One region of the Thalassospira sp. GO-4 genome, then DNA from elsewhere that is predicted to be linked to it. Evidence: riboswitches for the same ligand, from Rfam matches in the RefSeq annotation. Region 1 holds a riboswitch; the other holds the start of a gene.
What was found. Region 1 has a riboswitch for glycine ahead of gcvT (glycine cleavage system aminomethyltransferase GcvT). Riboswitches for the same ligand answer to the same signal wherever they lie in the genome.
Positions count from the first base shown of each region.

Region 2: another riboswitch for glycine. It lies ahead of M9H61_RS11240 (L-serine ammonia-lyase); the one in region 1 lies ahead of gcvT (glycine cleavage system aminomethyltransferase GcvT).

Region 1 is NZ_CP097807.1:3,667,037-3,673,127, reverse strand. Features, by position in the region: gene gcvPB (aminomethyl-transferring glycine dehydrogenase subunit GcvPB) at 1-328, opposite strand, end outside; gene gcvPA (aminomethyl-transferring glycine dehydrogenase subunit GcvPA) at 325-1,680, opposite strand; gene gcvH (glycine cleavage system protein GcvH) at 1,683-2,054, opposite strand; gene gcvT (glycine cleavage system aminomethyltransferase GcvT) at 2,124-3,236, opposite strand; glycine riboswitch at 3,296-3,405, opposite strand; glycine riboswitch at 3,409-3,509, opposite strand; gene M9H61_RS16790 (hypothetical protein) at 3,600-4,154, opposite strand; gene ispH (4-hydroxy-3-methylbut-2-enyl diphosphate reductase) at 4,413-5,360, shown strand; gene M9H61_RS16780 (homoserine kinase) at 5,408-6,091, shown strand, end outside.
Region 2 is NZ_CP097807.1:2,427,294-2,433,384, forward strand. Features, by position in the region: gene fabG (3-oxoacyl-ACP reductase FabG) at 1-438, shown strand, start outside; gene M9H61_RS11230 (hypothetical protein) at 536-1,198, shown strand; gene M9H61_RS11235 (dihydrofolate reductase family protein) at 1,260-1,799, opposite strand; gene M9H61_RS11240 (L-serine ammonia-lyase) at 1,964-3,406, opposite strand; glycine riboswitch at 3,607-3,701, opposite strand; gene gpmI (2,3-bisphosphoglycerate-independent phosphoglycerate mutase) at 3,974-5,566, shown strand; gene M9H61_RS11250 (murein hydrolase activator EnvC) at 5,544-6,091, shown strand, end outside.

The DNA.
Region 1 (6,091 bases):
GCATCGGATGAAGGTCGGAAAGACCGGGCAAACGCGCGACTTTTTCGTTCAGACGCGGGTTATGCTTCATGGTGCAGGATCCCAGCGGGAAGAAGCCGGAATCAATACCGAAGTTTTTCTGCGACAGGCGGGTAAAGTGACGCACCACCTGCGGCTCGGACAGGCCCGGAAGGCCGACATTGCTGTCACGGTCAAGACCGCCAAGACGCGACTTGGTTCCTTTGGGTTCCGGAAGGTCAACACCGGTACGGCCCGGCTGACCCTGTTCAAAGATCAGCTTTTCTTCCAGAACAAGTCCACGGTTGCCGGTATGGGTTGCGAACGTCATGCCAGCACCTCCTTCAATGCGCCCGCAAGGGCTGCGATATCTTCGTCGGTATTGGTTTCGGTAACCGCAACCAGAAGGTAGTTATCAAGATCCGAACGGTTCGGATAAAGACGCGACAGCGGAACACCACCCAGAACGCCTTTGGCAACCAGTGCTTCGACCACCTCGGCCGCCGGCTTGGTCAGCTTGACGGTGAATTCGTTAAAGAAGCTGTCATTGACCACCGATGCGCCCGGAACCGCGTCAATTGCGTCTGCGGCCTTGCAGGCATTTTCATGGTTCAACGTTGCCAGACGGCGATAACCGTCTTCGCCAAGCAGGCTCATATGCACCGTGAATGCCAGCGAACACAGGCCCGAGTTGGTGCAGATGTTCGAGGTCGCCTTTTCACGACGGATATGCTGTTCACGGGTCGAAAGGGTCAGAACAAAGCCACGCTTGCCGTCCTGATCAACCGTTTCACCACAAAGACGACCCGGCATCTGACGGACCAGTTTCTGGGTGGTGGCGAACAGACCGACATACGGCCCGCCATAGTTCAGAGCGTTACCGATCGACTGACCTTCGCCGCAAACAATATCTGCGCCAAAGCTGCCCGGTGATTTGATTGCACCGAATGCAACTGCTTCGGTAAAGACAACAACCAAAAGTGCTCCCTTGGCATGGCAAAGATCGGCAAGACGGGTGTGGTCCTGAATGCGGCCAAAGACGTCCGGATACTGAACAACCACGCAGGCAGTCTGATCATCGATCAGTTCGCCAAGTTCTTCGACCGTGGCCTGCTGTTCGGGGTTGCCATCACGTCCGGCAACTTCGGTATCGCTATACTGGCAATAGGTTTCGGTCACTTCGCGGTAATGCGGGTGCAGACCACCCGACAGAACAGCCTTTTTGCGACGGGTCGCACGGCAGGCCATCAGAACGGCTTCGGCACAGGACGTTGCGCCATCCCACATCGATGCGTTTGCCACATCCATGCCGGTGATCGATGCCACCTGGGTCTGGAATTCGAACAGATACTGCAACGTACCCTGTGCGATTTCCGGCTGATAGGGCGTATAGGCCGTCAGGAATTCACCACGCTGAATGACATAGTCAACCGTCGCAGGAACATGGTGGCGATACGCACCGGCACCCAGAAAACTTGGCGCACTTGAAGTACCGATATTTTTGGCAGCCAGTGCCTGCATGTCGCGTTCGACCTGCATTTCACCGAGATGATGCGGCAGGTCAACCGGCGCATCAAGCAACGCGCCTTCGGGCACGTCACTGTAAAGTTCATCAACCGATGACGCCCCGATGGTTTCAAGCATCGCGGCGCGATCAGCACGTGTCAGGGGAAGATAACGCATACTTACAGACCTTCGACGAAGTCTTTATAGGCTGCTTCATCCATCAGCTCATCAAGCTGGGACTCATCAGTCAGCGACATTTTAAAGAACCAGCCATCGGTTTCCGGTGCTTCGTTCACCAGTGCCGGGTTGGCATCAAGTTCTTCGTTGATTTCAACAACTTCACCATCAAGCGGGGCATAAACATCGCTTGCGGCCTTGACCGATTCAACGACGGCGGCATCACCGTCCTTGGTCAGTTTCTTGCCGATTTCAGGAAGCTCGACATACACGATATCGCCCAGCGACTGCTGCGCGTAATCTGTGATGCCGACGGTTGCGATACCGTCTTCGAGCTCGATCCATTCATGTTCCTGCGAGAATTTCTTAGCCATGATCTTTGTCCCTGTTGATCGGTTGTCTGCGAGGCGGCACACGCCGCACATTCTCAAGATTTGCAGCAATCAGCCGCGGAAATAGCGATGCGGTGCGAACGGGAGTTCAACCACCTCTGCCGGACGGGCCTTGCCGCGCACCATAAGATCGACCTTGGTGCCCGGTTCGGAAAATTCAATTGCGACATAGCCCATTGCAATCGGGCCATCGACGGTCGGGCCAAAACCACCAGATGTGATTTCGCCGATCTCTTCGCCGTCGCTGTTCAAAATCTGGGTATGTTCGCGTGCAGGCGCCTTGCCTTCGGGCTTGATGCCGACACGTTTGCGATCCGCCCCGTTTGCCAGCTGATCAAGAATGACATCCGCGCCTTTGAAACCGCCTTCTTCGCGGCGGCGCTTGTTGATGATCCAGTTCAGATCGGCCTCAACCGGGGTCGTGGTGGTGTCAATGTCATTGCCATAAAGGCAAAGCCCTGCTTCCAGACGCAGGGAATCACGGGCACCAAGACCGATTGCCTCGACTTCTGCCTCGGCCAGCAATTTGCGCGCAAGTTCTTCGGCACGATCATTGGGCACGGAAATTTCATAGCCGTCTTCGCCGGTATAGCCCGAACGCGTGACAAAGCAGGCAATGCCGGCAATATCAATCTCGGCAAAGCTCATGAATTTCAGATCGGCAACAGCCGGGGCAAAGCGCGCCAGAACATTGGCGGCCTCTGGCCCCTGAAGCGCCATCAGCGCACGGTCATCAATTTCTTCAAGGGAAACGCCGTCACCAAGGTTGGCACGCATGTGAACAATATCGTCATCCTTGCACGCCGCATTGATCACCAGAAACAGGCTGTCACCGGCATTGGTGATCATCAGATCGTCAAGGATCGTGCCATCGTCCTGGGTGAAGGTCGAATAACGGGTGCGCCCCGGTTTCAGGATCGCGATATCGCCAGGCACCAGTTTTTCAAGTTCGGCGAAGCGGTTTTCACCGGTCAGACGAACCTGTCCCATGTGGGACACATCAAAAAGTCCGGCCTTGGCACGCGTATGAAGATGTTCGCCCTTAACACCCAGCGGGTATTGAACCGGCATGTCATATCCGGCGAATGGCACCATTTTGGCGCCAAGTTCCACATGGAGGTCATAAAGGGCGGTTTTAAGCAGTTCTGGCTGATGATCGGCCATCAAGGTCTCCCGGACAGTCGTTGCGAAACATAGCCGACCAATGGCCAACCACATTCCCCCTCTGTCTTGGAGCCTGAAAGAATCACAGCCGACTTGTCGCGACGGTCTGCTTACATCTTCGGCGAGGCGGTCACCGGCAATTCAAATTGATGCCGCCTGCTTTCCAGAGTCCCATCTCCCCGCGGTCCGTTTGCCTGAGAGTTTCCGGGGTGGTTGCTCCTTCGGCGTCCGCGCAATCCGTTATGGACCGTGGCACTCTCCCACGGGGATCACTTGGGTATGCGTCCTTATACGTATTTCGCTCCCGGTCGACCAGCCCCAAAATTCGGGCAATCACCCGGGCAGGTTTTCAACCCGCCGCTGTCAGTTCGTACCGAAACGACGATTATAGTCGAGCTGATCGGCACTTAGCTGGAATCCGAGATAAATCTCGTAGTCGGGACCGGCCCAGACATCATCAAGCGGAACAGACAGGGTGACCTGCTCGTCACGGTAACGCGCCATATTAAGATTGTCCGCAAACGGCATTGTCACATCAAACACCGACTTCTGAACAAACTTTCCATCGGGATCGCGAAGGGCGACGAAATATTTGAACGATGCCGAACGCCCCTGTGCCGCCGGGCCCAGCTCGGCCGTAATGATCGGGCTGATGATGACATCAAGCGTCTTGTCATCAAGGTCATAGCCACAGTCACCAAGATATCCGGTGAACTCTGCCTCGACGATCACATCGGTCAGATCCTTCCCACCGCCAGCGAACTGAACAAGCTTTGCCGTATCCTTTGGCAGATAGGCTGCCGGGCAGGTCGGAACAGGCTGCTCTTCAAACGGGTTACTGCTGCATGCTGCAAGCAATCCCCCAACCGAGACCATCCCCAATGCACAAACGCGCCGCAGTCCGTTACCGATCGTCATCCAAGCCTCTATCAAACCATCTGTTTTCTGACATATGCATGATCTGCACTGTCGTGGCGCAGTCTATTCTTTCGCCGTAAGCCGCACAACCCGCTTCGACGATTGCCACGAAATGAAAACACAAAATCGGGTGCAATTGTTCCCGGGGGGATCGGTGCTCAGTCATTGCGCCACAAGGTCAGGCAGGTTATGTAACGAGAACGTTTGAATAAGTGCAGCGGGCTTGTCCCGGCACAATTTGGAAACCGGACCCGTATCATGCCTGACAAAGCCAGTCTTCGGATCGTTCTTGCCAACCCGCGCGGCTTCTGCGCCGGGGTAGATCGTGCGATTGAGATCGTGGAAAAGGCGCTCGAAAAATATGGTGCGCCGGTTTATGTCCGTCACGAAATCGTCCACAACAAATTTGTCGTCGACCGCCTGCGTGATATGGGCGCTGTTTTTGTTGATGAACTGGACGCGGTTCCCGATGGTGTGCCGGTCATCTTTTCGGCCCACGGGGTCCCGAAATCCGTCCCCGAAGCGGCCGAAACCCGCAAGCTTGAATATCTTGATGCGACCTGCCCGCTGGTATCAAAGGTCCATCGTGGTGCGGAACGTCATTTTGCCGATGGCAAACATATTCTTCTGATCGGCCATGCCGGCCACCCGGAAGTCATCGGTACGATGGGCCAGCTTCCGGTCGGCAGCATGACCTTGATCGAAACAGAAGAAGATGCCGAAAATCTTGAAGTCGAAAATCCCGAAAACCTTGCTTTCGTGACCCAGACAACCCTGTCACTTGATGACACGGCCAAGATCATCGAGATCCTTCAGCGCCGCTTCCCGGCGATTTCGGTCCCGAAAAAGGAAGACATCTGCTATGCGACGACCAACCGTCAGCATGCTGTCAAACTGATTGCCGAAAAGGCCGATGCGATTCTGGTTCTCGGCGCACCGAATTCGTCAAACTCCAACCGGCTGGTTGAAGTCGCCAAGCGCGAAGGATGCACACGTTCGGTTCTGGTCGAACGGGCGCATGACATTGACTGGAACAAGCTTGACGGTATCAGCACCCTTGGCATTACCGCCGGTGCCTCTGCCCCGGAAATTCTGGTCGAGGAAGTGATTGATGCCTGCCGTGAACGTTATGACGTCACGGTCGAAACCATTACCTTGACCGACGAGAACGTGACATTCAAATTGCCACGTCAGCTTGCCAGCTAAGATATTATAGCTGCTTACTTTTCAAGTTCAGGACCACGTTAAATCCAATGGCCGTCTATACCGACGTTTCAGACGAAGACATCGCCCGTTTTGTCGCCGAATATGACATCGGTGATGTTGTCTCGTTCAAGGGCATCGCAGAAGGTGTCGAAAACACCAACTTCCTGCTTCAGACGACCGAGGCGCCATTCATCCTGACCCTGTATGAGAAGCGCGTTAATCCGGACGACCTGCCATTTTATCTGGGCCTGATGGATCATCTGTCGGCCAAGGGACTGAACTGTCCGACCCCGATCCATGGCACTGACGGTGTTGCGCTTCGTCGCCTGTGCGGCCGGCCCGCAGCAATCACATCCTTCTTACAAGGCATGTCGCCACGGCGCATCCTTCCCCATCATTGTGCGGGTCTTGGCACCGCATTGGCCAAGTTGCATATCGCCGGTCTGGATTTTGAAATGCATCTTCCCAACGCGCTGAGCGTCAAGGGATGGCGTGGTTTGGTCGAAAGTTGCCGGGAACATGCCGATGATGTCGAACCCGGTCTTGGCAAAATGATCGGTGACGAAATCGACTATCTCGAAGCAAACTGGCCCCATGACCTGCCCAAGGGGGTCATTCATGCCGATCTGTTCCCGGACAATGTTTTCTTCTTCCCGGGCAAGGAAGATGTATCGGGGCTGATTGATTTCTATTTCGCGTGCAATGATCTGCTTTGCTACGACATTGCGATC
Region 2 (6,091 bases), 1.2 Mb from region 1:
AACCTCAAAAGCAGCTTTCTGTGCGTTAAAGCCTGCATCCCCTATTTCGAAAAAGCCGGCAAGGGACGGGTTGTGATTACCTCATCGATCACAGGCCCCGTAACCGGTTATCCCGGCTGGTCGCATTACGGAGCGTCCAAGGCCGGACAACTTGGCTTTATCCGCACCGCGGCAATGGAACTGTCGCGCTATAACACGACGATCAATGCCGTCATGCCGGGCAATATCATGACCGAAGGCCTTGCCGACCTTGGTCAGGACTATCTGGACTCAATGGCCAGTTCGATCCCGCTCAAACGTCTGGGCAGCGTCGAAGACATCGCCAATGCGGCCCTGTTCTTTGCCTCGGACGAAGCGGCCTATATCACCGGGCAATCCATCGTCGTTGACGGCGGCCAAATCCTTCCGGAATCGCTTGATGCCTTGGGCGAGATTTAAAATCTAAACAAGAAGCTCAATCAAGAAATGCACTTTAAGTTTGCATCCGATTTCCCGTTTGAATACAGATATTTCTGAATTTCAGGGGAGATCTATGATGGAACGTCGCCACCTTAAACTTATTGCAGTTCTGGGATGTGTCGCATTTCTTGGCGCCTGTGCCACATCGCGAAGTGTCGTACAAATCGAAGAGCCGGATACCATCGAGAACCCGACGGAGGGTGTCGAAGTCCGAATTCTGGAAGTGAATGACAAACGGCAATTCGAAATTGATCCGCCGCGACCTGATATCCCGTCACTTGCCAATGACGAAATTGATGACGATGCGATCACGGCGCGCGCATATGCCCGCAAACGCAACACATACGGCATGGCATTGGGCGATGTGCTGATTCCGGAAGGCAAAACCGTTGCCGATGCCATTGCCAAAACCGTGGAAAATGGCTTCCAGGCAGCCGGATACCGCGTCCTGACACCCGTCGACCCCAATTACGATAAGGCTGCCGATGTCAAAGTCGACATTGCCGAGTTTTGGTCGTGGTTCGAACCCGGCTTCTGGCAGGTCACAGTCCACAATCGAAGCGACATTACCATCACGACAGATGCCGCAATTGCGCCCGAGCCGATTAAAGTGACTGAACACTACAGGGAAAACATGCAGATGGTTCTCGATAGTGATTGGCAGGCCAGCGCGATCAAAGCGTTAAAGCAGGTACGCGAAACAATCACAGAACAGCTACAAAAGCTTTCGGCGCAATGAAGCGTTGATAACTGTCATTCCGCAAAACTCAAAACCGCGCCATGAAGGCGCGGTTTTTCGTTCAGATATCATGCAATCCATACTGGCTGCGCACCACGCCGGAATTATAGCGTTCTGATGCCAGCAACCGTGGTTTAATGCCACCGGCGTCACGCCCGAACAATGATATGCCGTCCCCCAGAACCTCCGGGATCGTAAAGATATCCAGCTGATCGGCAAAACCGCCAAACAGGAACTGTGTGACCACACTTCCGCCGCCAACAACCCAGATATCGCCATCGCCATTGCGGCTGTCGCGAAGCTGATCGACAAGTTCGATGATGCTGCCGCCATAGGCCTCGGTATTGGCCGGACGGTCTTGCGGAATATCGCGTGATGTCAGAACGATGGTGCGGCGGGCCTCATAGGGCCAATCGCCAAATTCCATCACCTGATCAAAGGTGTTTCTGCCAATGATCAGCGTGCCTACGGAGTCCAGAAAATCATCAAAGCCGAATTCGGCCGGATCATATTCATCCAGCCAATCCACCGCACCATTGGTGCGCGCAATGAAGCCATCCAGACTGACCGCGATGTAAATGCGGAACAGCTTTTTGCTCATGTCTAGGTCCAACCTTTGGTGGGGTCTTTGCCCCTTGTTTGCTCGCGCAGATCATAACAGATCCCCAACCAAAGGTCGCAAGAAACACATTTCACCAACCGGCGGTGAAATGACTGTATCACCCAAGATGTTGATTTAAATCGCGTTTCATCAATGTTGTAACATCAACATTCAACCACGTTGACATTGACGGCAAGGCCACCCTGACTGGTTTCCTTGTACTTGCTTTGCATGTCGAGTCCCGTCTGGCGCATGGTTTCAATCACACGATCCAGCGACACGGTATGCTGCCCGTCACCGCGCATTGCCAGACGCGCGGCATTGATTGCCTTGACCGCGCCCATTGTGTTGCGTTCGATGCATGGGACCTGCACCAGACCGCCAATCGGATCGCATGTCAGGCCAAGATTGTGCTCCATCCCGATTTCGGCGGCATTTTCAACCTGTTCGGGCGTGCCGCCCAGAACCGCACAAAGCGCGCCTGCGGCCATTGAACAGGCTACACCGACCTCGCCCTGGCAACCGACTTCGGCCGCCGAGATGGATGCGCGTTTTTTATAGATCGACCCAATCGCCGCCGCGGTCAGAAGAAATTCGCGAATTTTGGTCTGACTGACATTCGATCCGAACCGTTCATAATACCGAAGCACGGCCGGAATGACGCCAGCCGCACCATTGGTCGGTGCGGTCACGACACGTCCGCCGGCGGCATTTTCCTCGTTCACGGCAAGGGCATAAAGATTGACCCAGTCAATCACGGTCAGCGGGTCGCGAAGGCCTGCTTCGGGTTTTTCGGTCAATTCATGATAAAGCTTTGATGCCCGGCGTTTGACATTCAGCCCGCCGGGCAAAATGCCATCGGTTTTGCACCCGCGATCAATGCAATCCATCATTGCGCGATGAACACGATCAACAAATTCGTATGTTTCGTCCGGGCTGCGCCAGCTTTGTTCATTGGCCATCATGATTTCGGCAATCGATGCACCTTCGCGTTTGCAAATGGCCATCAATTCATCGGCCGATGAAAACGGATGGGGCAACGTGATATTGTCGCCGGAATACTCCGCCCCGCGATCATCGCCAGACACGATGAACCCGCCACCGACCGAAAAATATTCCTGTTCGTGAATTTTTACGCCATCGCGGTCAAATGCGGTAATCCGCATGCCATTGGGATGCTGTGGCAGGGTTTCGGTAAAGTGAAACACCAGATTGGTTTCACGATTGAAATCAACCGGATGCTTGCCATAAAGCTGCAATTGCGCACTGCTGTCGATGGCCTGCACGGTTGGCGCGACATCATCGGGGTCTACACTGCGCGGTCGATGGCCCGAAAGCCCCATGATCACGGCCGTATCGGTGGCGTGCCCCTTGCCGGTCAGGGCAAGCGATCCGTAAAGATCGACCACAACACTGCCCGCCTTGGTCAAAAGATTACGGGCATCAAGTTCAAGACAAAACCGGTATCCGGCGCGCATTGGTCCGACGGTATGCGAACTCGATGGTCCGATCCCGATGGTATAAAGATCAACAACAGAAAGGTTTACGTCTTGCACAGAACCGTCCTGCGATCCCGAACGGGGACCGGTGGCGGGATTGGTGGTCATAAGGGCCTCCTTCACGGCTCTTGAACGCGCGAAAATCGCGCCGTTTACGAACCGGTGTCTTGCCCCCTCTGTCCCTTGACCTGAGATTGTGCGCCCATGGGTCGAAAACAACATCAACCCACAGGTTTTCATCCTTCGGTGGAAGCCGGTGGTCATACATGTTTGATCTGTATGCTTGCCGAATTCTCTCTCCAGAGCCTCTATCCGCGACGGTCCATCTGCCTGAGAGTTTTATGGGGCTATTGCTCCTTCGGCGCCGGTTATGCGGGTAACCGGGCTCTCCCGTCGTGGTGCGAGACGCCATTTCTGCCGTCTCTGAGGATCACCGTTGGGGGCAGATTATCTGTGTCTGATACCCCTGTCAAAAAGCAGCTTTGCACCTGCAAAAAATTCCAGGTCGGGGTACTGTTTCGCGGCCACATTCGTGCTAAATTGCCGAAATTACGCATTTGCCTGTTGTGAGTAACGGTTGACCCACCCTGCCCGCGCAACAGGATTGATGGCGAATTACCCGGTAAGTCACCATATTTACGGGTAATTCAGCCTTTATCTCTATCAGTGGGGTTTATGAACGTGACTGTATCGAATTCCGTAAAGCGCCCGCGCCCTGTGGTGCTGTGTATTCTGGATGGCTGGGGGTATCGCGAAGAAACCAAGGACAACGCCGTTGCCTTGGCCAATACGCCTGTCTGGGATGCGCTTTATGCCAATTATCCGACCGGATTCCTCAAGGCTTGTGGTCTGGATGTCGGCCTGCCCGAAGGCCAGATGGGCAATTCGGAAGTCGGTCACATGAACCTCGGTGCCGGTCGTGTCGTCATGCAGGAACTGCCCAAAATTGACGAGGCCGTCAAAACCGGAAGCATCGCCGATACCGATGCGGTCAAGAAAATCATCGCAACGCTGCGCGATAGCAAGGGTGTCTGCCACATTGCCGGTCTTCTGTCCGAAGGTGGCGTGCATTCCCATCAGGCCCATATGGCCGCCCTTGCCAAAATCATCGCAGGCGCCGGTGTGCCGGTCAAAATTCACGCCTATCTTGATGGCCGTGATACCGCCCCGAAAAGTGCTGCCAAATTCCTTGAGAAATTCCGCGCCCTGATCGGCGATGCCAATGTCGAGATTGTCACCGTGACCGGGCGTTATTACGCCATGGACCGTGATAACCGTTGGGAACGCGTCAGCCAGGCCTATTTCACCATGGTTCAGGGCAAAAACTATGCCGATGGTCGCACTGCCGAAAGTGCGGAGGCCGCGATTGCCAATGCCTATGCGAATGACACCACCGACGAGTTTGTCCTGCCAACTGTGATTGGCGATTTTGACGGGATCAAGGATGGCGATGGCATCCTGATGACCAATTTCCGTGCCGACCGTGCGCGCGAAATCCTTGCTGCCCTGTGCGCGCCGGAATTTGACGGGTTTGATCGCGGTACCGCGCCGAAATTTGCCGTTCAGGCCGGCATGGTCGAATATTCGTCCGAACACGCCAAATACATGGATGCGATCTATCCGCCGCAAACCCTTCCCAACATCTTTGGCGAAGTGGTTTCCAAGGCCGGGCTGAAGCAGCTTCGTATTGCCGAAACCGAAAAATATCCGCATGTGTCGTTCTTCTTTAACGGCGGCGAAGAACAGGTTTTCGAAGGTGAAGACCGCATTCTGGTCGCATCGCCCAAAGTCGCGACCTATGACCTTCAGCCGGAAATGTCCGCACCCGAAGTCACCGAAAAACTGGTCGATGCCATCAAATCGGAAAAATATGACGCGATCATCCTGAACTTCGCCAACCCCGACATGGTTGGGCATAGCGGCATTCTGTCAGCTGCTATGAAAGCAGCCGAGGCCGTTGATACCTGCCTTGGCAAGGTGATTGATGCGATCAAGTCGGTTGGCGGCGTTGCCTTTGTCACCGCCGACCACGGCAATTGCGAGGTCATGGTCGATCCGGAAACCGGTGAACCCCATACTGCACATACCCTTAATCTGGTGCCGACCATTCTTGTTAACGGTCCGGAAGGGGTAACATTGGAGAATGGGCGCCTTGCCGATGTTGCACCGACTTTGCTGCAACTCCTTGGCGTGCCACAGCCAGCCGAGATGACTGGCAAACCGTTGCTTAAGGGCCTGAAACAGAATGATGCGCTTCTTGCGAGCTAAGTCAGCTTATGAGATCGCCCTGCCTGCCGTGACCGCGCTTGCGCTGTGTCTGGCAGGCGGGGCAGCGCCTTCTTTTGCCCAGTCGCTTCAAAAAGTTGACAAGAAACTTGATCAGCTTGAAAGCCAGCTGTCCGAACAGCAAAAACAGGAAGAATTCCTGTCGCGCAAATCGCGGGAACTCTGGACCGAGGAACAGGCCCTGCAATCCGAAGCCATTTCGGTTGCCCGCCGTACCCAGCGTCTGGAGACAACCCTGACCGAACTTGAAGATCAGCTGCAATCGCTTGAAACCCGTGAAAAGGTCGCGGCCACCAGCCTTGAGGACAAGGCCGGTCAATATGCCCGCATCCTGATGGCCTTGCAGCGTCTTTCGACCACCCCGCCCGAAGCGGTCATTGCCCTTCCGACATCGCCGCAGGATACCTTGCGTTCGGCGGTATTGCTCAAGGCCGCACTGCCCGGCGTTGAACAGCATGCCCGCGACCTGCGTAAGGAACTCGATGAAATTGCACGTTTGCGCGAAGA